DNA from 2 places in the Paenibacillus sp. V4I7 genome. Region 2 is predicted to be linked to the other one. Evidence: predicted binding sites of a transcription regulator. Region 2 holds the regulator's gene; the other holds the start of a gene.
What was found. The regulator Rex, encoded in region 2, represses fermentation and respiration genes when NADH is low (regulators of the CRP and FNR family bind a similar motif). The targets are predictions, from matches to a motif close to TTGTGAAATATTTCACAA.
Positions count from the first base shown of each region.

Region 1 (16,178 bases), 2.2 Mb from region 2:
ACTTCAATTTCACGACATGAGTGTAACAAATTTCCATATATCAGACTTTCACCGCTAAGATACTGTCCTTACTAGGCTGGCGTACCCAAACAAAACAAAACAAAAAAAACATGGTGTAACCCATGTTTTTCAATCGCTGTTCAGTCACCGTTACCGGCTATTTTTTCACGACCATTCGATGTTCGATAATTCTCTGTTCGGGGACGGCTTCTCCGATTAACTGCGAGACGAGCAAGTCCACCGCTCCTTCGCCCATCCGTTTCTCGTCTTGTTGAATGTGAGTAAATATCGGCTTCCCAAGATAATCGTTGAGTGAGTCAAAACAAACGATGTCATATTCATCCAACGATTTGCCCAACGAATCGATAACCTGAGCCAGCATGGTTGCGACCAGAAATTCCGAGGCGACAAATGCCTTGACTTCAGGATATTGTTCCAAAAAGCTCTTAATCGTCTTTTTGTCACTATCGATTGCGGTTCCGTTAAGGTTCATAGGGAGGGTACCCTTTAAATTCGTCAAACAATAGTCCTGATTTAGCTTCAATCCCTCTTGTGTAAAGGCCAAGGTATACCCCAATATCCTTTCCTCCAAAGTTGATGTGTTTTCCTCCGGGGGAGACAAATAGGCGATTTTATCGTGGCCTCTCCCGATCAGATGAAGCGTAAGATCCTGGGCGGCTTTCTTGTTGTCCGTGTAAACCGAGCAAACCGGAATTCCTTTCAAGTATCTGTCGACTAATACAATGGGAAACTTGTCCAATACGAGACGAAGCAGCTCAGCATTATAATGTTCGCCATGAATGGGAGTCACGATTAAGCCCTTGATGCCTAGACTGACAAGCAATTGGATAGCGCGTTCTTCTTCTTCCTTGCTCCCCCAAGTTCGCTTGATGATCAGATCATACTTGTGCTCAGCACTCTGTTTTTCTATCGATCGAAGCAGTTGCAGGCCGTATTCGTCGGAAAAATTCGGAATAATGAACCCGATCAAAGGTCTTTCTTTTTCAGCGGGTACCATACCCGTTCTTTCCTCCGAATGACGCTTTTGTTCTAATCCACCAGTAACACCACTCGCTACAAACGAACCTTTTCCCTGAATCCGTTTGATGACCCCTGCTTCGGCCAACTTCTCCAGCGCTTTTTTGGAAGTGATACGGCTGACACCAAACTGTTCGGCCAGTTCTTTCTCGGAAGATACGCGATCTCCTGCCTTCAATCTTCCCTCTTTAATCTCATTAATAATATGCCTATAAAGCTGTTCATATAAATGTTCTTCCATCTGAATCACCCTACCGCTGTATTGTTAATATACTAAGTATATCATTCCATAGATGATTAGCAATCCTACCATTGTTTAATTAAATTTTCTTTCAAAAGTTCCTTGCTCAAAAAATAAGGGGAACCTACGTTTAAACCATGGTTGCATTGGTAACTCTAATGCTTCGTTAATATCTACCCAAAGTAGTTCTCCAAAGAACAATAATCCCCTTTTTGTTATTCAATTTTCAAGACCAAAAATACCCGCTGATGATTGGATCAACAGCTCACGGATTTGAACATAAATAAAAGGAACTAAAAAGAAATGATCGAATTACTTAGAATGGTTAGATTTAGGATTTTATCATACAATTCTGACCCTTTTATTCAGCAAGCCGGTTATCGTATTTTTCCAAAAGTTCTTCATTAGAGATAACGGAAATGATCAGAAAGAATCAGCAGCTGCAATCAGAAGCGGAACGGCTGACGGCACTATTGGGTTGACCCGCTCCCCAAACAACGACGGTTTTATTAAGATTAGCGTGAAGGATCAAGGAATCGGTATGACAAAGGAGCAGATTGATAAACTGGGATCACCATTCTATTCACTTAAAGAAAGTGGAACTGGATTAGGTATGATGGTGAGCTTTCAGATCATTCGCAATCTTCAAAGGAAAGTACGAATCAACAGTGAGAAAGACGTAGGAACAGAGTTTTCAATTTATTTGCCTATGATCTAATGCTTCATCTTTCTTCTTGCTTCTAGCTCCATCTTCAAGGCATATTCAACAGATTCTGCAAGGATATCGAATTTCTCTGCAACGGTGTACGTCAGGATCTTTCCACAATGGACGCAGCGATGCATTTGAATATCTGTTACTTTCGAACAATTTGTGCATTTAATCATCTATGTCGTCCACCTTTGTAATTATCATACCTCCATTATACACATATACATCAAAAAGCCACCTATTTAACTACCCAAAATGAACACCACAGGTTTAAAATGAATTCATTTATCATAGATGTATATCCATACAAAATGTAAACTTCAGGCAGGTGAATTGTAGTGTCCTACATGGATATTCCCTATAGCTTAGGAGAAAAGTCAGCCGTTCCCCTTTGCAAGTTTATTTCCATTTGGAAAGTTCAAGCCAACGACACCTATCAAGTAACTAAAAGTGCGGGATTTGTTACACCCGGGCTTTTTATTACTTATGAAGGAAATGGTGTCATCTCCCTAGCCGATGACCGATTTGACTTGTACCCCGGCTCCTTTTTCCTCGTACAAGATGCCATTCCTTGTACATACAACTGCCAGAATAACAATTGGAAATTTTACTTTATTGACTTCAGCAGCTTGGACATGGCGCACTTCCTCCATCTTCCTGTTGGAGAAATTTTATCTACGGCGAAGTTGGCCGAAGCCCTTCAATTAAGCGAAAAAATCATTGAAACCCTGATCGCACAACCCACTGGTTACGCTTATTCAGCCAACATCCTGCTGCAGGAAGTGCTGCTCCTTTTCGCAAGGGAACAGTCGTTTTTTGCTGCGCCTAACCATACCGAGATGGACAGAATCCTCTACTATATGCACAAAAACTTAAACAAACCTATGCAAATTGATGAGCTTGTGCAAAAGAGCGGTTTGTCACGCACCTACTTCTTCGCTCGTTTTCGTTCCATGACCGGACATTCTCCAACCAGCTATATGCTTAAACTAAAGTTAGAGTCGGCCAAAGTTTCGCTTGAAACGACTAACTTACCAGTCAAGGAAATAGCAGCAGCTCTGCATTTCTATGATGAGTTTCACTTCTCAAAGCTCTTTAAGAAGCACTATGGCATGCCGCCTAGCGTTTTTCGCCGACAATAAGCATTATGATCACTTCATTGATCGTGACCTCGCGGCTTTTTACCGCTCCATCTCTCATCAACCTTCTCATTGACCGATTGATATCTCGCATCTACGCTGATCCGATATTGGTTCGTTGTGTTTTCTAGCGAACAATGAAGCAAATACATGCCGAAGATGAGAACATCTCCTGCTTCAAACGTTGTTGTAGCCCATTTCCCGCTGAATTTTTCCGTAATAACCAGCGGATCATCGGTATAATGTCCAATACCGTCACGATCTGAATCCTTCGTCCCGTAAGACTGTTTCAAGTCTTCGAAACGATGAGATCCAAGGCAAATTGCAAGTCCGCCCATTTCATAAGATACATCCCCTAGTGGCGACCAAACCGTATAGACTTTCTCTGTACCTCTTCCCATATAAACAATATCATAATGGGCTCCAGTAAAATCACCCTTGCCTACCGCCCGGAGCCATTTGTAATGATACGTAAGCGAGGGTTCCCCAAGGAGTTCATCAAAAAAGTGCATGATATGATCCCCGTTTAAAACATTAAGCAAAGCCGGCAGGTCCTCATTCGCCCCCCATGAAGATGCTCTTGCTGCCATCGGCCATTCTGCCTTCTTCCAACAGGGTATCGCGATCAAGCTTCCCCATCTTTTCCATTTTTTCTAAAATACTCGTGTGTGCATGAAGAACCTTCGTTCGGTCATGGAATCCGCGGATGAGTAGATATCCGTCTTCCTCCATCCGCTCGCGCAGCGACACCACATCATGAACAATCTCGTTTGAGCTCCTCAGCTCCGTCAAATAAGGACCACCCAGCTCCAACTCGCGACTTCCTACCTTCACCAACAATTCACATACACTCCTCTGCGTAATGACTTATGACTTAAGTGTAGGTGAAATCAATTCGTTGAGCCATGGATGATCGCATTTTAGGCATGTATAATCGTACAAATATTGTATTCTTTACTGATGTGGGTAACAGATTACAATCATTTATTCATAACGTTAATAAAGTTGTAATACTTTGTTCAAACCGTATTCACATATTATGTGAAAAAAATCACATACATTGGAGTAAGATAGAAATATATAGCAAATCAAATGGAAAACAGAAGGTGATACCACTTGAACCAATCTCGAAAACATGAAAAACGATTGATGTACCTGATGTTCATTGTTGCTTTTGTCATGTTACTCTCTTTTATCCGCAAGTTTTTTTGAACCTATGAAAGCTACAAAGGAGATGTGTCCCTATGCCTACCTACGATTCTGTATTTTATAGCCGCCTACTCACTGAGACCACACTGGCATTTCATATCATTTTCGCTACCATCGGTGTTGGCGTTCCGGTCATGATCATGTTGGCTGAGTTAGCCAGCATTAAACGTAAAGATCCCTATTATGCATTGCTGGCACGAAGATGGGCTCGGGGATTCATTATCACCGTTGCTATTGGGGTGGTTACTGGTACTGCTATCGGGCTTCAACTCAGCTTGTTGTGGCCAAAATTCATGGAGATTGCTGGGCAAGCTATTGCGCTTCCGTTATTTCTAGAAACTTTTGCCTTTTTCATCGAGGCTATCTTCTTAGGCATTTATTTATATACATGGGAACGATTAAAACCTAAACATCATCTGTTACTACTCGTGCCTGTTGTCATCGGGTCCTCTGCTTCAGCATTTTTTATTACGACTGTAAATGCATTCATGAATACGCCGCAAGGCTTTACTCTAAAAGATGGCTTGATTACAAATGTCCAGCCGATTCTAGCTATGTTTAATCCATCAATGCCAACTAAAGTGGCACATGTACTTTCCTCAGCCTATATGACCAGCGCATTCATCTTGGCTGCTATAGCGGCCTACTCCCTTCTAAGGAAAAAAGGGGACACTTTATATGCCAAGAAAGCTTTAAAGCTGACTGTTACTGCTGGGCTCGTTTTCGCCATAACCACGGCAATGATCGGTGATCTATCAGCAAAATTCCTAGCTCATACTCAGCCCGAAAAACTTGCCGCAGCCGAGTGGCATTTCGAAACATCAACGAATGCCCCGCTCGTTCTTGGTGGTATTTTGACTGAAAATAATGAGGTTAAATATGCGTTGAAAATTCCGTATGCATTAAGTATTTTGGCAGGCGGAACTCCCGAAACCGAAGTAAAAGGACTGAATGATATTCCGAAAGATCTCCGTCCTCCATTGTACGTGCATTATTTCTTTGACGCCATGGTTGCTATAGGGATGTTTGTGATTGTCGTTGGCATTTGTCATATGTGGTACGCACGCAAAAAATCCCGTAAACCTTATCCGAGATGGCTTCTAGCGATTATTGTTGGGTGTGGTCCTCTTTCCATGCTAGGCATCCAATGTGGATGGTTTTACGCGGAGGTTGGCCGCCAACCATGGATTCTACGCGGATATATGAAGGTAGCAGACGCCGCTACAACTTCACAAGACGTGGATACGATGTTACTGCTGTTCTGTTTACTTTATATCGTTTTAGCAATGACCGCAGTAAAAGTATTATCCAAACTTTTCAGAAAAAACGATGTTGCAGATGAACTGATTGCACTTGGTATTTTCGGGGGGAGGACCAAAGAATGAGTCTAGAACTTGTTGGCATAACTGTTTTGTGGATCTTTTTATACGGATATTTAATTGTAGCGTCCATAGACTTTGGTGCGGGTTTCTTCAGTTATTATTCAGTTATTACGATGAAACAGCATATCATTCATAAGATCATTGAAAGATATTTATCTCCTGTCTGGGAAGTTACCAATGTATTCTTAGTTTTCTTCTACATCGGTATGATTGGATTCTTCCCAGAAACAGCACGTTATTATGGGACCGCGTTACTTGTACCAGGCAGTGTGGCGATCATATTGCTAGCCATAAGAGGAGCCTACTACGCTTTCAGCAACTATGGTTCCAAGGATAACAAATGGTACATGCTGCTCTATGGAGCAACTGGCTTGCTCATCCCTGCAACCCTTTCTACGGTGCTTACCATTTCTGAAGGGGGAATCATCGTTGAACAGAACGGCATGATTTTGCTAGATTGGAGTAAGTTACTTAGGAGTCCTTATACGTGGTCGGTCATCTTGCTGTCGCTAGTGAGCGTCCTTTATATCTCGTCCATGTTCCTTTCCTACTATGCCTATAGAGCAAAAGACTTTCCCGCTTTTAGAATTTTACGAGGCTATGCTCTTTTCTGGAGCGGACCCACTATTCTTGCAAGTCTGCTTGTCTTTTTCGCCATAAACCAGCAAAACCCAGAACATTTCCGCAACATGCTTAACCTTGGATGGATGTTCGGAGCATCATTTCTCTGCTTTTTAGTTGCCGTCTACTTCCTATGGAAACAAATCAAGCTAGGTCTAGCGTTCATATTGGTGCTTTTGCAATTTGCTTTTGCTTTCTTTGGTTATGGTAAAGCCCATTTACCGTATATTTTATTTCCATACATCTCCATTCACGAAAATTTTACGAATCAAGCAATGGGAACTGCGCTAGTCATCGCCTTTATTGCAGGGCTTGTTATTCTAATCCCATCTCTGTTTCTGCTTATGCGTCTATTTCTTTTTGATGCTGATTATGTACAAGGTAAATTTAAAAAGAAGGGTGATTAAACCTATGGAAAACTTATTAATCCAATATGCTCCACCGATATTTGTTCTATTTTCACTTGTTTTTATGATTCTGTGGGTACCAAGAGCAGCCGAAGTGACTGAATGATTAGTAAGGCAAAGAAGTCGACTATAAGCTAGTCGACTTTTTTACTTATGATTCATGTTCGATATCATTTTCCATCTCGTCTTTGAGATTTTTCAGCAGTTTCTCTGGTTTACTTCCGAAATACTTCGTGTAGAGAGCTTCATAAGTCCCATCTTTGGAGACTGCTTCAATAGCCTTATTGATCCTTCCCATGTACATGTTCCGCTTTTTAGCAACGATAGCGTAGCTATCTTTGTTGAAAGCTTCTCCTACCTTTTTAGCTTTTCCTTCTGTTGAGTTTTGCAAATAATCTTGAATACTGTGCTCTTCAAAAACAACGGCATCAACCGTTTTATTTTTCAAATCATCGTAAGCATCCGAGATATTCGCATAGCTCCTTATTTTGATCCCTTTAATTTCACTCGCAAAATGATAAGCAGTCGATCCGTTCCTTGTTGCCACTACTTTCTGGGCCAAGTCATCTTTGCCTTTAATCACCTCATTATCTGTTGCGGTGAGTATCGCTTCTCCCGATTGAAAATAAGGACTTGAATAGTCTAAATTGTTCTTGCGGGCATTCTTGATGGTCATTCCGGCGATTGCCAGATCCACATCGCCAGATTTTACACTTTTGTTCAATTCACCGTATTCCATGGCTACCCATTCATATTCTATTTTCGCCTTCTTAGCAATGGCCTGCCATAATTCCACTTCGAAGCCTTTCTTCTCTTCTCCTTCTGTATACGAGAAGGGCCGCGAGTTTTTCTCGATGCCGACTTTGATCGATTCATTCTTCGCGCATCCTGTGGAAGCAAGTAGTTCCAATAGTACGACCAACAGAGTGATCCCCTGTTTGCTTCGAACTCGTATTTTCATTGCTATAATGCCCTCCTTATCAGCATGTGTTATGCACTTTCTCTGAAATAAATTCGATATACGCCAAGGTACCTTCAATTTCATTGGAGAAAATCCAATAGAATACTTACTCTAGGGGTATTTACAGAATTTCACTTCCATTGCATAGGTCATGCTATCAGATTATCAGGTAAACAAAGGTATTATTTGTAAATCATTAAACAGTTATGCAGACTCGACAGCATATATTGTGCAAGTTTTCATTCAGAAGGATAAATAAGATGAAAAAGACCAATCCGCAAAATTATGGATTGGTCTTCTATTCATTCTACTTTCCGCTTCTCTTTGGTATCTTCTTCTAACAATCCTTTCGTTCCTTGTCTAAACTCCTTAATCGTTGTGCCGAATGCGCGGCCTAACTGCGGAAGCTTCGAAGGACCGAATAAAAGTAACGCAACTGCAAAGATGATGACAATCCCTGATACGCCAATGCCTGATAGCATGCTGTTCACCTACCCCATATATGGTTTCTGAATTAAAATTTTACCATGAGAGCTGTCACATACATAATAAGAATTCCTGCGGTTAGCCCTCCAAAATTCAGCCAAGAAACAGGAGAAAGATTTCTTTTCTCGGACTCTTTAAGAATCATTTTGGAAATGACATAGATGACTTGCAGTATAGCGCCTGCACCTATACCGAAGAATAACGCGGCTAATGTATCATTAAAAATAAATCCGCCTACCCAAGTCCCAATAATGGCAGGTCCACCGGCGATTAACGCTAACGAGACAAAGGTCTTCCAGTTGGGACGATCTTTGAGTAATGGTGCTGCGATCCCAACGCCCTCTGTGATATTGTGCAGGGTAAAACCGATAATCAAGAAAGTTCCCAAGGCTGCTTCTCCGACAGCAAAAGCGGATCCAATGGCAAGCCCTTCGCCAAAATTATGAAGTCCAATACCTGTAGCGATTTTGCCCGATACCCTTCTTCCCTCCAAAGAACTGCTGCTTAGCTTGCGATCATTCGACTGATCCACCGCTATTAAGAAGAGACAACTGAGCAGTGCGCCAAACCAAACCAAGCCTGTACCTTGAAATACACCTGGTGCTTCAGAAGCCATTTCAAACCCTTCTTCAAAGGTATCGATAACTAAGAAAAACAAAAGCCCTACCGTCAATGCAAGAATAGCATGCATGCCTTTAACTGAAAATCTACGTAAAAATGGATACCATAAGAGTCCTAACCCAACAGGAATAACTCCTACGTAGAAACCTATTAATGCATATTGCCAAAATAGTTTACCATTTGGTTCAGGTGTCGCAGCTGCGGCCGCAACTTCGCTCTCCTTGGACCCATGGGTAAGGGATTTTTACAGTTCCCTGTTCAAATCTTTGTAAGGTATCACTTGGAGAGAAATCCGCATTCCAAAAGGCTCCATCCACAACGACTTGTGCTATCGTTATTTCCTCCGGTCCTGAATTAAGCACCTTAAGCTGGATTCCTTCATCATTTAGCGTTATTTTCTCGACATTAAGAACTTCAATAGGAGCAGCCGGCTCATTTTCTATTCCTGTTCCCACTTTTGCAATGGTAGTGATAATCGCAATAAGTAAAATTAGGGGGAGAATTCCCCACAAGATAGCTTTAAATTTGTTTGTTGGAACCTTATTTTCGGTTTGAACATTGATATTCATCGTACGCTCTCCTCCTTTCTTATTCCGCTATGAAGAAGCCCATCCATCCGAGCTCAGCAAATTCACTTTGATGGGCATGAAACATGTATCGCCCAGGAGATGGGAATACAATTTCTAGAATGCCTCGTTCTCCCTGACATTGCATAATGGTATCTGTAAATTGGGGACGCGCTTCAGGATCCGCGCCGGTTGCATAATAGTTAAAAAAGTTCGCATGAAGGTGAAAAGAATTAATGAAATCAAATTCAGTAAGATTGCTTAAATAAATTCGTACTAGTTCCCCAACCTTAACCTTAATTGGTTCTTGTTGATAGGCAAATGCGTATCCATTCACCGTATAGACTTCATTTTCCCCATCCAAATCAAGATCATAGCCGTTCATAAGCATATTGAATTCTTTGGCAGCAGCTCTTGGCTTCTTCGGATCAATAATGAAGTTACCGTAGAGTCCTTTATGAATATGTCTGGCGAGAGGAGCAACATGACAATGGTAGACATGCATACCAGCAGGCTTAGCTTCAAACTCGTATGCAAAAGTACCACCTGCAGTTATTGCTTCCAGTCCATCCATGTTGGTAGGATGCATACCATGAAAATGGATCGAATGCGGATGACTCGTTGCATTGGTAAACTTCACTCGAAGGACATCCCCTTCTGTACAACGAATAGTGGGTCCTGGTATCGTGCCATTGAATGTCCAACCGGGAAACTTGATCCCTTTCGCGATCTCAACATTCGTTTCATAGGATGAAATTTCGTATTCCCGTAACGTTCTTCCATCAGGAAGCTTACTTACCTTTCCATAATCAAATGCTGTGAGTGCTTTCTGTGCTGCTTTAAAACCTTCAGTCACTTCTGTACTCGGAACATAACCATGCTTCATACCATCATGCAATTGTTCTTTCATAGCATTATGAACGCCATGCTTATCCGCAGCTAAGGATGATTTACCAAATAAAGATGATGGATTTAGTAAAGCACTGCCAATGACAGCAAAAGCCCCTGCAGTTCCCATTTTCAAAAGATTACGTCTTGATACCTTATCAATCGGTTTACGGAACATCGTCATGCCCTCCTATTTTATATTGCTTGTTTACAATACTTTTGTATTAGGGAAACTTTTTAGGTAAAAATTTTTTTGTTTCCAATGGGACAAAGAGTTTACCAAGGGAAAAACCTTGACTTCACTATAAGCCCATATACATAGTTTGTAAACCTATTTTTTCCAAAGAAAAATACCATCATTGCTATCCTTCCAAAAGAAGGCATGAGCGCATAAAAAGTCCCTGTTTTGTATGGTTACAAAACAGGGACTTTACCCACAGACTTACTTCTGAAACGTTCTCGGCGAGCTCCCGAACTTTAGTTTGAAGGCTCGTTCGAAGTGAGTTAGCGTGTTGAATCCAGAGGCATAGCAAATTTCTGTGACAGGTATATCCGATGCCATTAACAACGATTTAGCAAAGTTCAAACGCAGTCCCTGTAAATAAATCTGGAATGGGATTCCTGTCATTTTACGAAATGCATGACTGAAATAATTAGGTGCTAATGCCGCTTGTTTGGCTGCTTCCTCTAATCGTAGTGGATCTCGAAAATGGTGGTGAATATAGACAAGAGCTCTCTGAATCGAACGATGCTGAGCTTCTAAATCCTTTTCATTGATACGTGGGTGTTGCTGACTATAGGCTCGAAAAAGGTTAAGAAGGATCCGCTCTAACGCACCTTTCACCATCATTTGCTGACCTGGCATCCAATTATAGGCCTCACTGCTAATCAGGCGAAATTCGGACTCTATCATGTCAAAGTTAACATCGATATCAACCATATATTCGGCGAAGTGTTGAAACATCAGCTCTCTTATCTCTTCCCCAAGAAAATCTCCGGAGAAAACAAGGTTGTAAATATCCATGGGCTCATCGGGAAATGAATAGATTTCATGAAAATCTGCTGGTGTGAGTAGAAAGAGACTTCCCCTTATAAGTCGATGCTCAGTTCCATTAACGATGTTCACTCCTCGTCCACGGAGAACAAAGCAAAGCTCATAAAATTCATGCCAGTGCAAGGAGTGGTGCTCGTTATTGATGTGCTGAAAGTAAATTTGAAAAGAGGAGGAGGGATCAATAAATTGGTCATTCGTTAACCTAATCGGTTGTTTTTTCATATCTGCCCTCCGCCTCCATTGTGCCATTATTATAGCATATCGAGATGCACCTTAAATCGGCTATTACAGCTGTCTTTTATACGTTAGCATACGTATTCCCTGCTAGATCTTGACCGCGTGCCAACCAAACTTTAAAGTTTGGATTTTTCTCTGGATACACTTGCGTTTCGGTTGAGAAATAACGCATGGTATATCCACAACGACGGTTTTCACTTTTGTTTGGATCTGCACCGTGAATGATGCGCGAGTCATGCAGCGAGCATTGACCTCTCTGCAATTCGAAGTGAACACGCTGTTGATGTATCCATGTTTTTAATTTGCGTATTAAACAGGTTCTGGGACCCATCTACACTTTCATACTCAGAGAAACCGTTGGTATGTGTGCCTGGAATAACTTGCATACAGCCATTTTCCTTCGAACTATGGTCAATGGCGAGCCAAACCGTAATGATTTTATCAAATGAACTAACCCGACCATTCCAATAAGCCGAATCCTCATGCCATGGCGTTGCCCTGCCAATAAAGGGGTCTTTGCAAATAAAATGGCTGGACCATAGACCAATGTTCGGTCCGATAATAGGCTCCACGAGATCCAGAACTTCATCTGACAGGAGGAATTTGAGCAGCCGTTCTTCACGGAAATGAGGTGTGTCCAGCTCGTCAGACAGTTTACTTCCTTTTTGCTTTAGTTGATCTTCAAATATATCCGTCAACTCAGCTAACTTCTCTGCAGAATACAGCTGTTTTTCATAAAGTAAGTACCCATTCTTCTTATAAAATTCGACTTCCTCATTGGTTAATTTACTCAATGTAATCCCTCCAAGATGTATGTTCTTATCGACAAATTAACTATAACGCACATGTTGGATGACAGGCTTATCGTTTACTCAGAAAAAGTTAGCGTATCTTAAGGTAAAGCAAGAAAAAACGGCGTTACTAGTTGATCATAAGAAAAAAAGCCACTCTTGGAAGAGTGACTTTGTATACTGAATGATAAGTAACAAGATGATGATAACAATCAATTACCTGCGAGCTAACTTGGTCAATCGTCCATCCGAAATCCACTCGGCCACATAGACATCTCCACGCGAATCGACACAGATACCATGCGGAGAACTGAATTTGTTAGCGCGATAATAAGCCTTATCTAGATTAGGCCATCCCGCTTGAGATTTAGCTTGACGATCCTCACCCAAATGAGCAACTAATCTATCATGTTTATCGAATACCGTTACACGGCTGTATAAGTCCGGAAAATACATTTCATCTTTGTAGAAATAGAAGCTGCAGGGCATATCCATATCATGGTCAAAGGTGCGTTTGAATTGCCCATCGAGCGTAAACACTTGGATCCTATGATTGCCTCGATCCGCAACATAAAGTTCTGGTTCTCCGCGTCTCAAGTCAACGGATATACCATGTGGACAAGCGAATTGCCCCGTTTCTGAGCCCTTCCCTCCCCATGAACGAATATAGTCACCAAGTGCATTATATTGATGTACCCAGCTTTGACCATACCCATCTGAAATATAAATATCGCCATTTGGCGCCACAGCCACATCCGTAGGCACAAATTTGCGTTCATCATCATAAATCTCAGGCAGATCTGGCGTGCCGATCGTTAACAGATGTTCGCCGGTTAATGTTGTTTTAACCATAATCCCTTTGGCCGTGTCGGTCACATAAAGGAATTCGCCACCTGCTTCTTTGTGCAGATAAAAGCCGTGCGCGCCTCCTTCGAATTCTTCGCCCCAGGCATTCAAATATTGCCCATTACGGTCAAATACCACAACGGAAGGCTTTCCGGTATGGAACAAATAAAAGCGACCCGCTTCATCAACTTCAATTCCGTGTGTGTAACCTAATGTCACATTTTCGGGCACTTTTGCCCAGTTGGGAATAACTTCATAGTTATGTGACGTATTACCTGCTTGAAGGGCACTCAGAGATAGCGCTTCCAATTTATCCACATCCTTTTCTACTTATTTCCTTTTAATAATACCACTTAATTATTACTGTATACTAGTTCAAATGTTGAAAGCCAGTTACCTTCAGGAGTTGATACAACCATGTCAATCTGGGAACCTATTGAGTGCCTTTTCGACAAAGGAGAGATTCAAACTTAGGATCAACGTTTACATAGTGGTAGGCACTAAAAACAACAATCGATGGTGTTAATCCATAGATGAACACGTCAAAGGAGGAACTACACATGCCAAATAAAATTCATCTTGAAGCCGCAGCGCAGAAATTCGCAGAAGATACCGCAAAACCGCCCTTTCTCTTCGATCTAGGTCCGGTAAAAGGGCGCGAGACTGTTCACAAGGTGCAATCCGAGCCCGTCCATAAAGAAGCTGTCGACATGCAAGATCTTACAATCGCAGGTGGCCCGAGCGGTGAAGTATCCGTGAGAATTCTGCGACCAAAGAATTCACCCCCGACTCTCCCTGTTATCCTGTATATCCACGGTGCTGGGTGGGTTTTCGGAAATGCACATACGCATGATCGCTTGGTCCGCGAGCTTGCCGTTGGTGCTCAGGCAGCCGTCGTATTCCCCAACTATAGCCTTTCGCCTGAGGCCAAGTATCCAACAGCACTCGAGGAGATCTACGCTGTCCTCCAATGGATAGCCGACCATGCAAAAGAGTACGGCTTCGATGCTGAGCGTCTCACAATTGCAGGCGATAGCGTTGGCGGCAACATGGCCGCAGCCATTACGTTGGTCGCCAAGGAACGCAAGGGCCCGACCATCCATAAGCAGCTGCTGTTCTACCCTGTAACCGATGCATCCTTCGACACGGATTCCTATGAGCAGTTCGCAACGGGATACTTCCTACGTCGTGATGCGATGCAGTGGTTCTGGGATCAATACACATCTGATCCCCGTGAACGAGCGGAGGTGACGGCATCTCCGCTGCGAGCTACACTCGAGCAGCTCAGCTGCCTCCCACCCGCGCTGATCATCACAGGCGAGGCCGACGTGCTGCGCGATGAAGGAGAAGCCTACGCGAACAAGCTTCGCGAAGCCGGCGTGCCCGTCACGTCCGTGCGCTTCCAAAGCATCATCCACGACTTCGTGATGCTGAATGCCTTGGCTGACACGGAAGCCGCGCGCGGTGCCATGATGCTTGCCAAAGCTTGGCTGCGAGAATCCTAACAGTTGCCTGCGGTGCAAGCAGGGTTAATACGAAGAAACAGAGGCACAATCCACCAGTGGATGTGTCTCTTGTTGGCTCAAGACAATCAATGATGTATTCTGTGTAACAATAAGGCAACTAATTTGCAATTTCCCTGCGATTGTTGCAGTAAATACAACATTTTCACTCAAAAGTAGCTCCAAATAGTGAAATGAGGCTAAATTGTTGTACAACATACAACATCAATAACTTGGAGAGAAGAAATCATCGAAATTGTTGTACATCGTACAACTTTCTCTCCTATTTTATCATCCTATACCCCGACCTGCTCCATCCATTCCGCAGCTACATCAACCGCTTGTTTAAAACACTCTCGCCCGTGGCTAACCAGCGCTTGTTTCGCTTTATCATATTCTCCTTCCAGCATCCATGCTGCATTTTGATCCTTGATCACGCCAAAAGCATCCCAGGCAGAGCGCAACGAGGAGAAGTATTTTCGATCACTCACCTCTTTTAACTTACTTTCTAGCCCTTTCATACATGTTTGTAAAATTACCTCTTGTGCCACTTTTTTCTGGTACCAATCGTTTATTTTTTCTGGATCCCTGGCCTCAATCAACGAAACCATGATCGCTCGCATGCCGGTCGCACATTCCATCCACACGTCCAAATCTTTCTGAAAGGCATGAGATTGCTGGAGTGAAGGCAATTTAAATTGCGAAACTACCGAGCGTAAAGAAAGGCTGCTCCGTGTTGCTTCTTGAATACTTTCATTCATCCCCACAATATTCTGAAGCTGAACATCAGCAGCAGCCAAAACTTCTTCGCTCCCAGCCGTTACTTGTTGAATCATTGCTGACGTTTGATTAATCGAGTTTGCAATAGACATTGTATTGCTGGTAACTCCTTCTAAGCGACCATCTACTTCCTGCATGTCACCTAAAAGTTGACCAAGGAACGTCTCCATCATTTCATACTTACTAACCGCTCCTTGCAAGGTATGCGCTCCTGTACCAACCGTGTCCTGCATCTGGTGTATCGAACCTCGCAATCCATCTGCACTAGATGTAACCGTTTGGATAAGTTCCTGTATGTTAACTGTTTCCTGCTTCGTCTGAATGGCCATCTTCGAAATCTCTTGAGCGACGACCGCAAATCCTTTTCCCTGTTCTCCTGCACGCGCTGCTTCGATATTCGCATTTAGCGCTAACAATTGGGTTTGTTTAGAGATATGTTCGATTAGAATGGTCATGTCTGCTATTTTCTCAAGTGCTTTATTCAATTCATCCATTTTTACATAGATTTGCGTACTATCCTTGGAGATTAACTGCATTTGTTCCATCGCTACACTCATTTCCACTCTGCCAGAGCTCACTTCTCCCAAAAACTGAGTCGATGATTGGACGATGGCACTGTTGCTATCTCTAACTCCCTCAAGAAAGGTATGAATAGGATGGATTTGGTCTGATATGAGCTGGGCATGTTCAGAGGCATCCT
Region 1 is NZ_JAUSZD010000002.1:4,272,601-4,288,778, forward strand. It holds gene QFZ80_RS20920 (GntR family transcriptional regulator) at 158-1,279, opposite strand; partial or broken gene QFZ80_RS20925 (DNA mismatch repair protein MutT) at 1,355-1,471, opposite strand; gene QFZ80_RS20930 (ATP-binding protein) at 1,725-1,997, shown strand; gene QFZ80_RS20935 (hypothetical protein) at 1,994-2,164, opposite strand; gene QFZ80_RS20940 (helix-turn-helix domain-containing protein) at 2,336-3,130, shown strand; gene QFZ80_RS20945 (phytanoyl-CoA dioxygenase family protein) at 3,145-3,717, opposite strand; gene QFZ80_RS20950 (hypothetical protein) at 3,683-3,967, opposite strand; gene QFZ80_RS20955 (cytochrome ubiquinol oxidase subunit I) at 4,372-5,721, shown strand; gene QFZ80_RS20960 (cytochrome d ubiquinol oxidase subunit II) at 5,718-6,746, shown strand; gene QFZ80_RS39340 (cytochrome bd oxidase small subunit CydS) at 6,751-6,852, shown strand; gene QFZ80_RS20965 (transporter substrate-binding domain-containing protein) at 6,898-7,707, opposite strand; gene QFZ80_RS20970 (twin-arginine translocase TatA/TatE family subunit) at 8,010-8,189, opposite strand; gene QFZ80_RS20975 (ZIP family metal transporter) at 8,222-8,809, opposite strand; gene QFZ80_RS20980 (hypothetical protein) at 9,000-9,383, opposite strand; gene QFZ80_RS20985 (multicopper oxidase domain-containing protein) at 9,403-10,446, opposite strand; gene QFZ80_RS20990 (AraC family transcriptional regulator) at 10,711-11,544, opposite strand; partial or broken gene QFZ80_RS20995 (phytanoyl-CoA dioxygenase family protein) at 11,621-12,353, opposite strand; gene QFZ80_RS21000 (6-bladed beta-propeller) at 12,567-13,505, opposite strand; gene QFZ80_RS21005 (alpha/beta hydrolase) at 13,757-14,701, shown strand; gene QFZ80_RS21010 (methyl-accepting chemotaxis protein) at 14,995-16,178, opposite strand, start outside.
Region 1: the regulator Rex is predicted to act here: its motif matches at 4,167-4,184, upstream of QFZ80_RS20955 (cytochrome ubiquinol oxidase subunit I).

Region 2 (16,178 bases):
CAGAAATCGGATGAGCAGCAGGAACGCGCGGCCACTTGGAGTCAAACCATTGACGGGCTCTTCCCCAAAATTGTGAAAATCAAAGAGGATTGGGATCGACTCAGCGAAGCGCTCTATGAGCTGCTATCATCTAGGAGTGATCCTTCGCAATCAGAGAACTCACAGTACGTACTTCGGATGAAGCCCGAAACGCTTCCGACCGAATGGCGAGAGCTTCTGATCATGGAAGACAATATTTATTTGAATGCGAATGATTTACTCCGCACGCTTGATAAATTGTTAAATGAAGTGAAGGATATGCAGGAGGTTTTCGGTGTTCAAGGTTTAGTCACCGATTTGAATGGTACGGTAAAGGAACTGTACAACCATCGAGATGCCCTGCACTTTTTTATGAAAATGGCCGATGAGGGTTATGTCTACTGGATGGAAGCCGGCACCTATGCCAAATCGAAGTCACTGCAGCTTGTATCCGTGCCTACCGATGTAAGTGGGCTGCTTCAGCAGCATTTCTTTGAGACTAAGGACAGTATTATTCTGACCTCCGCGACTTTGTCTGTTAATAAATCTTTTCAATATTCAGCGGATCAATTAGGGTTAGTTATCCCTGAGGATGAACAATCGGGCAAGCTGAAAACCATTCAATTGCCATCTCCGTTTAATTACAGAGAGCAAGCTCTTGTCGTGATTCCTCGGGATTTTCCGACGATCAAAGGTGCTGGTGATCCTGTTTTTATCAACGCACTTATAGAGTCGCTTAGTGATGTTGCGCGAATTACCAAAGGGCGTATGTTGATTTTGTGCACTTCGAATCGTATGCTTAAGCAAATTTATGCCGGCATGAAGGATCTCTTAAAGCCGCATGGGATTACCGTGCTCGGGCAGGGGGTTGACAGCGGTAATCGGAGCAAACTGACCCGGATGTTCCAAGATAACAAAATGTGCGTCCTACTAGGCACCAGCTCGTTCTGGGAGGGTGTCGATATTCCAGGAGATGCGTTAAGCTGTCTTGCTATTATACGTTTGCCGTTTCAACCGCCTAATCATCCTCTTGTTGAGGCGAAATGTGAAAATATTAAAAAACGCAATGAGAATCCATTTATGAAATTTTCTGTGCCACAGGCTGTCATTCGATTTAAACAGGGCTTTGGCCGACTTGTTAGACGAGCATCCGATAAAGGTATCGTTATCATCTATGATACTCGTGTCATTGATACGTATTATGGCAAGCACTTCCTTTATTCATTGCCTGGTCCGAAGATAGAGCATATGACGACTGAGCAAATGTTACCTAGGATTGAAGAGTGGATGGGGGAGGCGTAGAGTTGAAAACACAAAAAATATCGGAAGCCGTCGTTCGGAGGCTGCCCATTTATTTACGCTTTCTGAATGAACTTGCGATGAAAAATGTATCGACGGTATCTTCGCAGGATTTGGGTCAAAAGCTTGATCTGAATCCAGCACAGATTCGCAAGGATTTGGCTTATTTTGGGGAATTCGGTAAAAAGGGAATCGGCTATGACATTGCTTACTTAATTGAGAAGATTAGACAGATCCTAAAGTTGGATCGCCATATTCAAGTAGCTCTTGTTGGGGCGGGTAACCTAGGCCGAGCTTTATGCAATTATAATACTTACTTGCGGAATGATATGAAAATTGTCGCAGTTTTTGATGCTATGCCAAGCAAAGTAGGGGAATCGATTAACAATCTAATCGTTCAGCCGATGCATGAGATGAAGCAGGTTTTATCTGAATTAGGCGTTCGCATCGGCATCATTACGGTTCCTGCGAATGAAGCTCAAAATGTAGCCAATCAATTCGTAGACTGCGGGATCGAAGCCATATTGAATTTTGCTCCCGTTATTATTAAGGTTCCTCCGGAAGTGCGTGTGCATCATGCGGATTTTACAACCGAATTGCAAAGTTTAGCGTATTATTTGGATTAGAAAAAGGCACGACCCAATTCCCTTGGGTCGTGCCTTTATTTTTTAGAAAATAAATCTGAATAGTACGAAGTAGATCGAAAATGCGAGCACGATGCTGATTGGAATCGTAATAAGCCAAGTGATCAGCATACGGCCAACGGTGCCCCATTGAACCTCATGGAAGCGCATGACACTGCCTGTCCCGATAATCGCGGAGGAAATAACATGCGTCGTAGACAATGGTTTACCCCAATGGGTAGAGAACTGAATAACGAGTGATGACGTTAAGTCCGAGGCAAAGCCATTGATGGGCTCGATTTTAACAATCTTCCCGGATACTGTTTTAATAATTCGCCATCCACCGATGGATGTTCCAAGCCCCATGGCAAGAGCGGCAGAAATTTTCACCCAAAGCGGCACATTCAGATCGGTTTGAACACCAGCAGCTACGAGACCGAAAACGATAATACCCATGGCTTTTTGTGCATCGTTTCCACCGTGGGAATAGGATAGTAATCCAGCTGATAGAATTTGCAGGGTACGGAAAATGCGATTAAGCTTCGACCTTGATCTGTTTCCGGACCATATAATGATGTATTTGATCAAAATCATAATCAAGTAACCAAGCGCGAAAGCAATAATCGGCGATAAAACCAAAATGATCATAATTTGGGTAAAACCACTCCAGTTCACCGAGTTGATGCCGGCTCCTGCGATAACTGCACCAGCTAGAGATCCTAGCAAGGTATGAGAAGATGAAGATGGAATCGCAAGATACCAAGTCAACAAGTTCCATATGATAGCAGCAAGTAAAGCAGCGATAACGACTTCAACGCCATTTTCAATTTTAGCCGGGTTGGCAATGCTTCCACCAACGGTTTTGGCGACTTCTGAGGAAACCATGGCACCAACGAAATTAAGAATAGCGGCCATGGCGATGGCTACACGTGGACTTAGCGCACGTGTGGAAATGGAAGTTGCAATCGCATTAGCCGTATCGTGAAATCCATTGATGAAATCAAAAAGTAAAGCAAGCACAACGATAACGATTAAATAAGTTAACATGATTTCCTCCTAAGAGTTTTCCATTTGGAAAACTTTCTTCGTAAACATAGGACACGAATGTGCCTTATGAATAGCGAAGTACAACGCTATCAAGGATATTGGCTACATCTTCACAAGCATCCGTTGTTTCTTCCAAACGCTCATAAATTTCTTTTAGTTTAAAATCTTCGTACACGTCTTTACGTGTAATGAAAATTTGGCGAATCCCTTCGCGCATCAAACGGTCTCCGTCATTCTCAAGGGAATTAATAGCAACCGTATGCTCGGGGATTTGCATGTATTTTTTCTTCGCCAGAAGCTTGAATGCATCCAGCATATGTTGGCAAGAGTCTACAATGACAGCCGAAAACTCTTTCATATAAGAATCTGTATGGGATACAGCAAGATAGTCGAAACGAGCAATTGTAGCTTCAATACCGTCTGTTACATCATCCACTTTGGAGGCTAGAACCATAATGTCTTCACGATCAATCGGTGTAATAAATACTTTGTTTAAACCTTTAAAAATTTCGTGAGTAATGGAATCACCTGCATGCTCTAAATCGTTAATCGCTTTTACATATTCAATAGGCGGTTTATCGCCCATCATAGCTGTGCGAAATAGTTGAGCAGTTTGCAATGCGTTTTCTGCAGCACGGATGAGAAGTTGCAAGAAATCGACTTCGTTCTTTTTCGTGAATAACGTTGTCATATAATCCTCCTATATTTTACTATATGTACTAAGTTTTGATCGAATATGTAAGATAAACAGACCAAATGGTAGAAAAAACTCACAAAGTTAAAAGTATCATAACAATTGCATCTAAAGCAACGAAAATTCCGTGACAATTTACAATTTCTTAACATCACTTGGCTTCCTTGATTTTACAAGCCCGAAGATGTAAAGTTTAAAAAGCAATATCTTTAATAGAATGAGCATAGAGAGGGATTTTTAGTATGAAAAAAACATTAATTATGAACGGTTTTTTTATCTCAAATCATGAAGCGAAATCGTCTATAAAAGGCTGTATGGTTATAGAGGGCAGCCAGATTACATACATCGGTGAGGAAATACCTGAACCTCGAGAAAATTATGACGAAATCATTGACGGCACGAACAAGCTTTATATGCCTGGTCTTGTGAATACGCATGGTCACGCAGCGATGTCGCTTTTACGCGGATACGGTGACGATCTTGCTCTCCAAATTTGGTTAGAAGAGAAAATGTGGCCGATGGAAGCCAAATTCAACGCCCAAGATGTGAAATGGGGGACGCAATTAACGATTCTAGAGATGGTTAAAGGTGGTACGACAACTTTTGTAGATATGTATGACCATATGAACGAAGTTGCTAAGGCCGTTGAAGAATCGGGTATGCGCGGTGTTCTGACCCGAGGTATTATAGGTCTTTGTCCGCCGGAAGTACAAGATGCTAAATTGAAAGAAGCCACCGAGTTCGCAAAAAACTGGCATGGCGGTGCGAATGGAAGAATCACAACAATGATGTCCCCACATGCACCCTATACATGTCCACCAGACTATATAGAACGAATTGTTCAAGTGGCCCATGATCTAAACCTGCCCATCCATACCCACATGTCGGAGACAAGTCGTGAAGTTCAAGGAAATGTTGAGCAATACGGTTTGAGACCCGTTGCACATTTAGAAAAGCATGGCGTGTTCAGCAGACCGACGCTCATCGCGCATGGTGTTCATCTCACAGATGAAGAAATCAGTATCCTTAAGCAATATGATGTTCGTATTTCCCACAACCCTGGAAGCAATCTGAAGCTTGCAAGCGGTGTTGCCCGAGTTCCTGAACTTTTACGTGCTGGCGTTAAGGTTTCGCTTGGAACGGATGGAGCGGCTTCTAATAATAACTTGGATATGTTCGAAGAAATGAGACTCGCCGCGCTGATCCACAAAGGTGTTTCTGGTGATCCTCTAGCTGTGCCTGCGGCAGAAGCACTTCGCATGGGAACAAAAATGGGTGCAGAATCCGTATGGTTAGACAATGTAGGCCTACTGCAGGCTGGCATGAAGGCAGACTTCATCGCACTGGATATCGACCAACCTCATTTCCTTCCAAAGACGGACTTCGTGTCTCATATTGTTTACTCTGCATGTGCAAAAGATGTAGTTGATGTGTGTGTTGACGGAAATTGGATTGTCCGCAAAGGTGAATGTTTAACATTGGATGAAGAAAAAATTAAACGTGAGTTTGAACAATGCTTCGATAAGCTCATTGGCTAAGTGAATCCTTGTAAGTTCGTCTGGGGAGGTGAGCGACATTCATGAATGCGAAGCGAACAAGGATCATAACATTCGGTGTATTTATCATTTTGACACTTGGTGTAGTGCTTAGCCGCTTTTATTTAAATGTTCAGAATGAGCACTGGGACGATAAGCGCAAAGCGGTAGAAACAGCGTATGAGAAAAGTATTATGACAAAAGCAACCAAGGTGGATTTCTTCTATGGAGATGAACCACTTCAAATCGTTTATGGTGAAGACAAGCTGGGTCAAGGCGTTATTGTTTGGGTTTCTGACAAAGGGATACACACCGAGATGACTGCTGAATCGTTCCCCGAAACACAAGTACGAGAAACCGTGCTTAAAAAAGCTCCAGAGATTGAAATAGAACGTGTGCTACCAGGTAAGCTTGGCAATGATTATGTCTGGGAAGTCTTCTATAAAAAGAAAGAAAACAGCGGTACCCGCTATTTCTATGATTATTACAAATTCAAGGATGGACTCTATATGGATACGTACCGACTCAGCCTGCATTAGGCTGAGTTTTGTTGTTTCCACTCATTTCATAAAGCTAATGTATGCATCGCGTGATATACTCATTGTATAGCAAATCGAAGCAATAAAATACGTATAGAAAGGGGGACGTTGACTGATGAAGCTGCGTCTCTTACCTGTCGTCATGAGTGTTATTATCTCTGCTGGAGTTTTATTCGGTGGTTGGTTCGCTTATACAAGCTTAGCTATGGAGAATCCCTTATCTGATATCATTAGCAAGGTTCCCGGTGTAACGAGCTCAACGATGAAACTGGACAATAACCAAGTTGACATAGAAGTTAGTCTAAACCCAGATGCCAATTTAAGAAATGTTGTCGAAACGATTCATAAAGAAGGTGCATCCATTATCGGAAAGCGTTCTTTGAATATAGATGTGAAGAGCAACCCGTCCGAGAAACTGGATCAGTGGTGGTCCAAAGCCTTATTCGAGGTTGCACAAGCAATGGAGACAAAGCATTATGCAGACATTCCAACTACGCTGCAGAAATATGCTGAGGGTGTTCCAACTATGAAAGTAAATAGCGAAATGGATCAAACCTATGTATATATTCGTTTGACAGATGGTGATGCTACCAAATTCATCATGCTACCTAGAACTTCCCAGATAGGAGTGTGGCCGAATGAGTAAAATATATAAAGAAATTGGGATTGGATTTATACCGGTTCTCTTGATCTTTTTAGCATTTCTAGGTGTGAATGTGATACCTATCTTGTTTGTAAGTGTATTGGGTGTTTCCTTGTTTTACATGATTAAAGGCCGCGGAGGTGCTGGTATATCTGCTGGTGGAGATCGTAAAAGCAAAAATCGTACGCCTTCGTATTTGACGTTTGACGAGATCGGCGGACAAGATCGCGCTAAGAAAGAATTGATGGAAGCTCTTGATTTTCTGATCAAGCATGAAGAAATTAAGAAATTAGGTATTCGTCCACTCAAAGGGATCTTGCTTACTGGCCCTCCTGGAACAGGGAAAACGTTAATGGCCAAAGCGGCTGCGCATTATACGAATTCAGTTTATATGGCTGCTTCAGGTAGTGAATTTGTTGAAATGTACGTCGGTGTTGGTGCAAGTCGTGTACGTGACCTTTTTAAAGAAGCTCGGACACGCGCTGTTAAAGAAGGCAAAGACAATGCGATTATTTTTATTGATGAGATTGATGTTATCGGCGGTAAACGTGATGGCGGTCAACATCGTGAGTACGATCAGACGCTGAACCAGCTATTAACTGAAATGGATGGTATTCATACGAATGATGCTCCCCGTATTTTGATCATTGCAGCAACAAACCGCAAAGAAATTCTCGACAGTGCTTTATTGCGTCCTGGACGTTTCGACCGTCATATTGAAGTGGATTTACCCGATAAGAAAGGGCGTTTATCCATTCTCGATATTCATGTAAAAAATAAACCGTTAGCTGAAGGCGTTTCTTTGGATATGATTGCTGATCAAACCTTTGGTTTCTCTGGCGCGCAGCTAGAGGGCGTTCTGAATGAGGCCGCCATTTATGCCATGCGAGAAGATAAACTGGCTATTGAACAGCACCATCTAGCTTCTGCGATTGATAAAGTGATGATGGGAGAAAGAACGGATAAAGAAACAGCGCAAGAGGAAAAAGAGCGCGTTGCTTATCACGAATTAGGACATGCGATTGTTGCTGAAATTGTTCGCCCTGGCTCAGTTTCTCAGGTTACCGTTAGTCCGCGGGGGAAAGCGCTGGGATATGTGCGTCATAATCCGCCTAAAGATCATTATTTGTACACCAAGGATTATATTGAACAACAAATTATGATTGCTCTCGGCGGCGCCGCGGCTGAAGAAATCTTCTATGGTGGACGTAGTACAGGTTCGCGTAACGATTTCGAACAGTCACTTTCCATGGTTCGTAATATGATGGATTCCGGACTTACGTCTCTTGGTATCATTGACCGTGATATGGTGACGAAGGATCAGCTCATGAAAGAGAACACGATCATTCTTGATGCGCTCATGGTTCGTACCAAAGAGTTGTTAGAGCAGCAGCGAAATGTATTCGAACATTCCTTTGCGATTCTGATGAAGGAAGAAGTTCTTTCTGGCGATACATTCCGCAAATTGTTTGATGCTTCTGTTTCGAAGAGTGCATAAGTTGACCGTTGGCCTGTGGCCAGCGGTTTTTTCGTATGTAGGATTTGGAATTGTGTCAAAGCTGAGATAATCTAGCGAATGTTTTGTGTATACTAATGAAATTAAGGAACAAAAATTGTATGATATGATTGGGTTTTCGAGTTGAGGTTGGATTGAGAATTCATTGAGGATGTTAATAAGAAGTTGGCAAGAACGCAGCGTGGGAGAAGGAGAAACATAGCATGGTATTCAAAACAATTGGTGTAATCGGTGGAGGAACGATGGGACAGGGGATTGCTGAAATGCTCGCTGCCCGTGGCTTGGACGTATTACTCGCTGAAAAAACAACCGATAAGCTGGAACGCGCAATTGAACAGATTACGGTCAGCTTAGATAAGCAATTAGAACGGTGGTCATTGACAGAAGCGGAGAAAAAGCTGATTCTAGCCAAAATCAGAAAAGCCGATTCGCTGCAAGACATGGCCGCTTGCGATATGGTTATTGAGACGATTTCGGAAGATTTGAATGCAAAAAAGCATGTATTTTTTCAATTGAATCAAATTTGTTCGCCAACTATTATTTTAGCAACGAATACATCCACCCTTAGCGTGACGGAGATTGCGGCGGTCACCACGAATCCCGAACGTGTGATTGGGCTTCATTTTTTGCATCCCGTTGCGAAAATTGATCTCGTCGAAATTATTCGAGCGATGAAAACGTCGGACGAAACCTTCAATCAAACACGCCGCTTCGTGGACGAGCTCATTTTAAAGAAAAGTATTAAGGTCACGGAGTCGCCTGGATTCATTACAACGAGGCTAATTTGCACATTGATTAATGAGGCGCTGCACACGCTGTCCGAAGGAGTTGCTTCCGCTGAGGATATCGATAACGCCATGCGGATCGGCTATGATTTCAAATATGGTCCTCTGGAAATGTGTGACCGATTCGGGTTAGATTCCGTACATGCAGCACTTGAAGGCATGTTTCGTGATTATGGGGACATGAAGTACCGTCCGTCCTTCCTTTTGAAACAAATGGTGCGAGCGGGGCATCTGGGAGTCAAAACAGGAGAAGGCTTTTTCCGTTATGACAAGGATGGTGACCGTTTGTGAATATTCTCGTTATAAATGCAGGGAGTTCTTCGCTTAAGTACCAACTATACCAAATGGAAGATGAGGCTGTACTTGCCAAAGGTAAGGTAGAGCGAATCGGGATGGAAACAGCTATATTGACGCATGAACCGACGGGAAAAGCCGAAGTTCATGAGGTTAGGGAGATTCTCGAACATACGACAGCCATTCGCAAGGTGCTTGAGTTGCTGGTGCACCCTGAACACGGCGTACTGTCGTCCACCTCAGAAATAGACGCCGTCGGCCATCGAGTCGTTCACGGCGGTGAATCTTTCAAGACCTCCGTCCTCGTTAATGACGAGGTGAAGAAGGAGATTAAGCGGCTCTTCGATTTGGCGCCGCTCCACAATCCGGCGCATATGCTCGGCATCTCAGCGGTGGAGGCGAACATGCCCGGCGTGCCGCAGGCCGTCGTCTTCGACACCGCCTTCCATCAGTCGATGCCGGCGCACGCCTACCTATACCCGGTACCGATGGCCCTGTACCGGAAGCACAAGGTGCGCCGCTATGGCTTCCACGGCACCTCGCACAACTACGTGAGCGAGCGTGCCGCAGCCTTCTTAGGCCGCCCGCTGGAGCAGCTGAAGCTCGTTACCTGTCACATCGGTAACGGAGCTTCCTGCGCCGCCGTGATGGGCGGCAAGTCCGTGGATACGAGCATGGGGATGACCCCGCTCGAAGGGCTGATGATGGGCACGCGCAGCGGCGATCTGGATCCGGCCATCGTGCCCTATGCGATGGGCAAGGAGGATTTGACGCTGGGCGAGATCAGCTCCATGCTGAATAAGCACAGCGGGCTGCAGGCGATCTCGGGGATCTCCAGCGATATGCGGGAGATCGTGGAAGCACTGGAGGCGGGCGATAAGAACGCCGCGCTGGCTTTTGAGATGTATGAGTATCGGCTGCGCAAATACATAGGCGCTTACGCCGCGGCGATGAATGGCATCGATGCGATTGTTTTTACAGCTGGCGTCGGAGAAAATTCCGAGCTGCTGCGTAAAAAGGTCTGCGAACGCCTGACATTCCTCGGTGTGGAATTCGATGAAGAAGCGAACCGCAAGGGGAGAGGTCTGGAGCGACGGATTTCGAAGCAAGGCTCGAAAGTGGAAGTGCTTGTGATCCCAACGAATGAGGAGTGGGTAATCGCTCGAGATACATTTGGCCTCATTCAGTCACAAACGGTCTGATTTGGAATGCCTAGATAGATTTTTCTCATAGAAATAGAAATAGTGTACAATAAAGAAGTGTTCAGTAGGCCGAGGCTTCGGATTTTTATTGAATATGATGACGAAGTAAGATGTTAATGAAAACTTTAAGGAGGTTCAAAAGCAGAATGAAATGTACGATAAGCGAAGTTAAACATCATGTCGGCGAGTCGGTTACCATTGGCTGTTGGCTAAACAAGAAACGTTCAAGTGGTAAAATTCAGTTTTTACAACTAAGAGACGGTTCCGGATATATACAAGGTGTCGTAGTCAAAAGTGATGTAGGAGAAGACGTCTGGGAAGCCGCTTCTAAGCTAACACAGGAAAGCTCACTTTACATAACTGGAAAAGTGAAAGAGGATACGAGGAGTAAAGGCGGCTTTGAGCTAGATGTCCTGGGCATAGAAATTATCCAAGTGACGGAAGAATATCCGATAACACCGAAAGAGCATGGCGTTGATTTCTTGATGGATAACCGCCACTTGTGGATTCGAAGTCCACGTCAGCGTGCAGTGCTCGTGATTCGGGCTCAAATTATTCAGGCCGTTCAGCAATTTTTCAATGAGCGTGGCTTCCATTTGGTCGATCCACCGATTTTAACCCCTTCCTCATGTGAAGGAACAACGAATTTATTTCACACCAAATACTTTGATGAGGATGCCTTCCTTACACAAAGCGGACAGCTCTATATGGAGGCAGCCGCGATGGCACTTGGCCGTGTGTACTCTTTCGGTCCAACATTTCGTGCAGAGAAGTCCAAGACACGCAGACACCTTATCGAGTTCTGGATGATTGAACCGGAAATGGCTTTTGTCGATCATGTCGAGAACCTGGAAGTACAGGAGCAATTCGTTTCTTATATCGTTCAAACCGTGCTCAAAAATTGTGGAGCAGAGCTGGAAACATTAGAGAGAGACACAACGAAGTTGGAGAAAATTCAAGGCAGCTTCCCACGAATTACGTATGATGAGGCCGTAGACTTCCTACAAAAGAACGGTCATGAATTCGAATGGGGCGAGGATTTCGGTGCTCCGCATGAAACTGCGATTGCTGCTCAATATGAAACACCGGTTTTCATTACGCATTGGCCGACAGAAATTAAAGCGTTCTATATGAAGCCTGATCCTAGCCGTCCGGAAGTCGTGCTTTGTGCCGATATGATTGCGCCTGAGGGGTATGGAGAAATCATTGGAGGCAGCCAAAGGATTGATGATCCTGAGCTAATGGAGCAGCGCTTCCAGGAGCATGAACTGTCGAAAGAAGCCTATCAATGGTACCTTGATCTTCGGAAATATGGCACCGTGCCGCATTCCGGTTTCGGACTTGGACTGGAACGTACGGTTGCTTGGATTTGTGGTTTGGATCACGTGCGCGAAACGATTCCATTTCCTCGTCTCTTATACCGTCTGTACCCGTAAACGGGTTTATCGACCATGGGTAGAAAGGGGATCGGATGAGTATACAATCTAGTACACAGCAGCAGATAGAAGCTGTCCTTGTGGCCGGCTTTCTGGAAGGAAATGTTGGAGTCCCAAGCCTTCTTCTCAAAAATTACCGCGCCCTTCAGTTGAGCGAAATTGAAGTCATGACACTGATTCATTTGATATCATTTCTGGAAAAGGAAAAGAACGACTTTCCAACCACGGATGAGATTCAATTCCGCATGTCAGCTTCACCAGATCTGGTCATTGCGAGCTTGCAGAAATTGATTCATGAGCAGTTCATCGCGATCGATGAGGATACAGCAGAAATAACGGGGATACGTAGTGAGCGATACAATCTTACGCCGTTATACCAGAAATTAGCCAAACGGGTAGCCGAGCAGCAGATGGCAGAGCTAACTGCGATCCGCGCATCTATTCCGTCTGATGAGAATGCCAAAAATATTTATACAACATTCGAAAAAGAATTTGCACGTCCGTTAACTCCTATGGAGCTGGAAACAATCAGCGGTTGGTTGGATAAGGATATGTACAAAGAAGAGCTCATTATGACGGCTCTGAAAGAAGCTGTATTTGCAGGTAAAGTACACTTCCGTTACATTGACAGAATATTACTGGAATGGAGCCGCAATCGAGTGGCGACTGTGGACCAAGCCAAGGAATATTCGCAGCGATTTCGACAATCTAGATAAATAGAAAAACGTCCTAATTTCTCACAGTTCTCAACTGGAGAAGATGGGACGTTTTTTCATTGGGGCTGCCAGTTTTTGTAATGCTTTTTAGCCAGACTATATAAGATCGTGTTCAGAGCAAAGGTTAAGAGATAGACAGGAAAAGAGTAACTAAGTTCCCAACCATTATATTGAAAGATAGAAAAGGTGACAGCAAGAGCTTCAAAGCCAACAGAGGCAATTGCCCAAACCAGTATATGTATAAACTGATTAGGAGCACGAAGTGGATACTTGTCATAAAAATATACATAGAAATAGCCAACTAGAGGAAAAGGAATCGAGTAAAGTAGAAAATCAAACAAATCATAGTGGGGCGTATCCATAATCTCATACACATTATAAGGGTAATCGGTAGACAAGATATTATCGACGGCTCGTCCCAAATAGGAGTTGAAAATCATCATGAGCAGCGCGATAGGAAGTGGAATTCGCTTAGGGAGCATGCAATATAGCAGGATCAATGCCATCATAGTGATCGTAGCAAAGCCTTCGTTCGCATCAAAATAAATCGGTGGAATTAGGATCATACAGGTTGTTTGTCCCTACCTTTCAACCATCGAATTACGTACATTAGTCCTACAGTAGAAACGATAAAAGTTAGCCAAACTACAAAAGACCACCAAAATTTCCAGTGCACGATATATACATAACCGGCAAGCTCCATAATAATATGCATACTTGCTAATATAAGGGTATAAAAACTAATGAGAATTATGCGTAGCCCCTTATGTTTGATTTTTAAATAAAAATGCAGAAACCAAATCATGGACATAGGGAATAATAATATATAATAGAACATGGTATCCCAAAATATTTGGTAAGTGCGATAAGGCACAATCAGCTTTAAATTCGTTACTACAATTTCAGAAAAATCTTCCCCGAACAGTGAAACCCAGAACCAATAGACTAAGACCTCAAAGAGATTCATGTTTTTTTTAACATATACATAAGAGATGAAAAGAAATAGAAATAAACTTGTATTAATGACTGAGAACATAGGCGTATTTGTATTCCTTTGCTAACTGATTTGACAGCTAGAAGTAGTGTGACCCATCCTGAGCGATTCTATGAGACAAAAAAAGCCAGAACCTCTCCTAAGTTGGAAGAGGACCTGACTTTTAATCATGTAGCTATTAATTGCCTTTATGAAGCAAGTGCGAGCGGTATATGTATTCGAAAAGGAACTCGAACGCTTCCAGATGGCGCTTAGCTTCAAAAGCATTCGCTCCCCAGGCATAAATACCATGTTTGCGCAGTACGATTCCAGGGATTCGCGGAATAATCGCACCTTCCACCAACTCGGCGATGCGAGGGATTTCAGCATAATTGGGTAAAATAGGAATCTCGATCTGAGCTTCTTCATCCCAAATATTGAAAGCTTTAATAAGCTCAACACCATCTACAGGTATGCTTTTACGTTCCCAATACAATTCAGAGATCAAATTATTGAATATCGTATGTACATGGAAAATGGCGCCTGCACCTGTTAAACGATAGATTTCACTATGAATCAAGGTTTCTGCCGATGGCTTCAGGCTTGTAGCTTCTGTCGGTTGACCTTTCTCATTCACGAGTAGAAAATCCTCAGGTGTTTGCACGGATTTATCTCTGCCGCTTGATGTAATTGCGAATGTGAATGCGTCAGGCTCGAAGCCTCCTACACGAACAGACAGATTACCGCTCGTTGCAGGAAACCATCCTCTGGCCGCTAAATTAGCTTTAATATCACGCAAATCAGCGAATGCACGCTGCTTTTCTTCCAGTAAAATACTCATACTACAGGTTCAGCCTCCAGTTGCTTCATAATATCAAAGAAAGTTTCGAATGGGTGATACGGATAGTCTAGCTGCTTACACATATCGATGAGATGAGAGCGAGCAAAGATCGTATCGACCAGTTTAGCACCCTCGAAATCCGTTATACTATCTCCGATGATAATTCGCTCATATCGATTAGCGTCATAAGAGCGAATAATGCTTGTTTTGCACATTCCACAGTCTGTTGTACAATGCTCGTCACAACGGTTTGGCCACAAAATCTCAATGGTGTTTCCTTCAAATGTGCTGGCATTACAGTAGATATGCTCACTTGGGATTGCAAATGGCTTCAACAGCGGATAGATAAAGAAATCAATGCCGCCGCTCGTAATCAAAAGCTTAATATTGTGTTCTTTGCAATAATCAACGAATTCTTTGAATCCATCACGAATGACTGCGTTACTGATCGCATATTCGACAATCTCATCCTTACGGGAAGTAGGGAGGAGGGCGAACATTTCACCAACACCTTGGCGTATGGATATACTTTTGTCCAAAATTTGTTCCACGATGGCTTCCCAACCAGCTGGGTTGAAATGCTTCATGATGGCAACGATGTTATCGTTCACAGTAATGGTACCGTCAAAGTCACAAAAAATAATGCGTTCCTTACTCATTCGGGAGTCCCCCAAGTATCGATAGCTGATTGTAACTCTGGATGTGTTTGGGCGTAGTCTTGAAGTGTAATTCCTTGCATAGTTGCGTCAATCGCCTGACGGAAGGCTTGCCCGCCAGCAATCGTACCTAGTGGATGTCCATGGATGCCTCCACCTGCATTGACGATGACATCGTTGCCGAAATCACGCAGAATAAGCGGGACAAGTCCAGGGTGAATGCCTGCGGAAGGGACCGGAAAGCTTGAAGCTAGTTTCAGTTGTACATCGGCAGGAGCATTATAGGTGTAATCTTTTCGTAAATCATCCGTTAGAAGCGCATGCTTAATTGCCATGTTCTCTTCTCTAGGCATAACGACAGAGCCATAAGGAGATGGGAACAGCACTAAATCTGCTCCGGCCAAACGCATGAGCTTACCAAGCAGCACAGAAGCGGATATCCCATAGTGCGGTGATGGATAAGTCGCACCTGCCATGGCAGGATGAGCCATGATGGGGATCGTTATTTCCGGGTCCGAGCTTAATTCATGCAGTGTATCGAAACCGTACGCTAATACATTAAATAGTAAAGCATTAGCTCCGGCACCGATTGCTTTCTTGGCTTGAGCTGCAAGCTTGGATGTGGGTCCGGTTAAATTGACAGCATAGAGCAGCTTTTGTCCTGTTTCCTTAGTGGCTTGTGCTGCTGCTTTCAGGCAAGTCTCGATCCGTTTCTCCAATGGTGTTAATAGATTTTCAAACAGAATCTCATCGTCTTTAATGAGATCCACACCGCCGGCTGCTTGCAAATAAAATTGTTCACGCAGAGCTGGAAGCTCATACCCGACAACCGATTTAAAGATACTCATTAATAAGGGGCGATCATGCACACCAAGGAGCTCTCGGATACCTTGCATACCGAATTTGGGACCGGAAAAGCCAGATAAGAAATCAGATGAGAAGGATAAGTCAATTAGCTTTATTTTGCCGTCCATCGACAGCTTTCCGAATACGGTGACCAACAAGGCAGGGATGTCCCTGCTGAAGTTAATATCTGGATATGCAATTGTGATATCGGCATAGCGGTTTGAAATAGGTTCTCCATGAGCGGGCTCATGCACTTCAACCGAAATGACTTTCCCTAAATGCTTCTCCATTTGCGCTTTTTGCGCTTCGGGCAGTTCGGTCCAGCTGCCAACCGTAAGGCCGACAGCGATGCTTGTTGCTTTTTTATGAAAATCGGCTTTCTCATCGAAACTCCGATAGGTGGCTAGACAATATGCGTTCATCGTAAACATTCACCTGCTTTAGATAGAATTAGATCTCATGAAATTAGGAGGATTTCGATACGGGGCTTGGCGCAGCAATTTGTTCGCCCATTT
Region 2 is NZ_JAUSZD010000002.1:2,066,912-2,083,089, forward strand. It holds gene dinG (ATP-dependent DNA helicase DinG) at 1-1,320, shown strand, start outside; gene QFZ80_RS10645 (redox-sensing transcriptional repressor Rex) at 1,323-1,943, shown strand; gene QFZ80_RS10650 (inorganic phosphate transporter) at 1,986-2,987, opposite strand; gene QFZ80_RS10655 (DUF47 domain-containing protein) at 3,052-3,678, opposite strand; gene QFZ80_RS10660 (amidohydrolase) at 3,924-5,219, shown strand; gene QFZ80_RS10665 (cell wall elongation regulator TseB-like domain-containing protein) at 5,261-5,755, shown strand; gene QFZ80_RS10670 (cation transporter) at 5,871-6,401, shown strand; gene QFZ80_RS10675 (AAA family ATPase) at 6,394-7,896, shown strand; gene QFZ80_RS10680 (3-hydroxyacyl-CoA dehydrogenase family protein) at 8,118-8,990, shown strand; gene QFZ80_RS10685 (acetate/propionate family kinase) at 8,987-10,195, shown strand; gene asnS (asparagine--tRNA ligase) at 10,342-11,631, shown strand; gene QFZ80_RS10695 (DnaD domain-containing protein) at 11,667-12,347, shown strand; gene QFZ80_RS10700 (hypothetical protein) at 12,404-12,913, opposite strand; gene mtnB (methylthioribulose 1-phosphate dehydratase) at 13,520-14,161, opposite strand; gene QFZ80_RS10710 (2-hydroxy-3-keto-5-methylthiopentenyl-1-phosphate phosphatase) at 14,158-14,820, opposite strand; gene QFZ80_RS10715 (2,3-diketo-5-methylthiopentyl-1-phosphate enolase) at 14,817-16,085, opposite strand; gene proC (pyrroline-5-carboxylate reductase) at 16,129-16,178, opposite strand, start outside.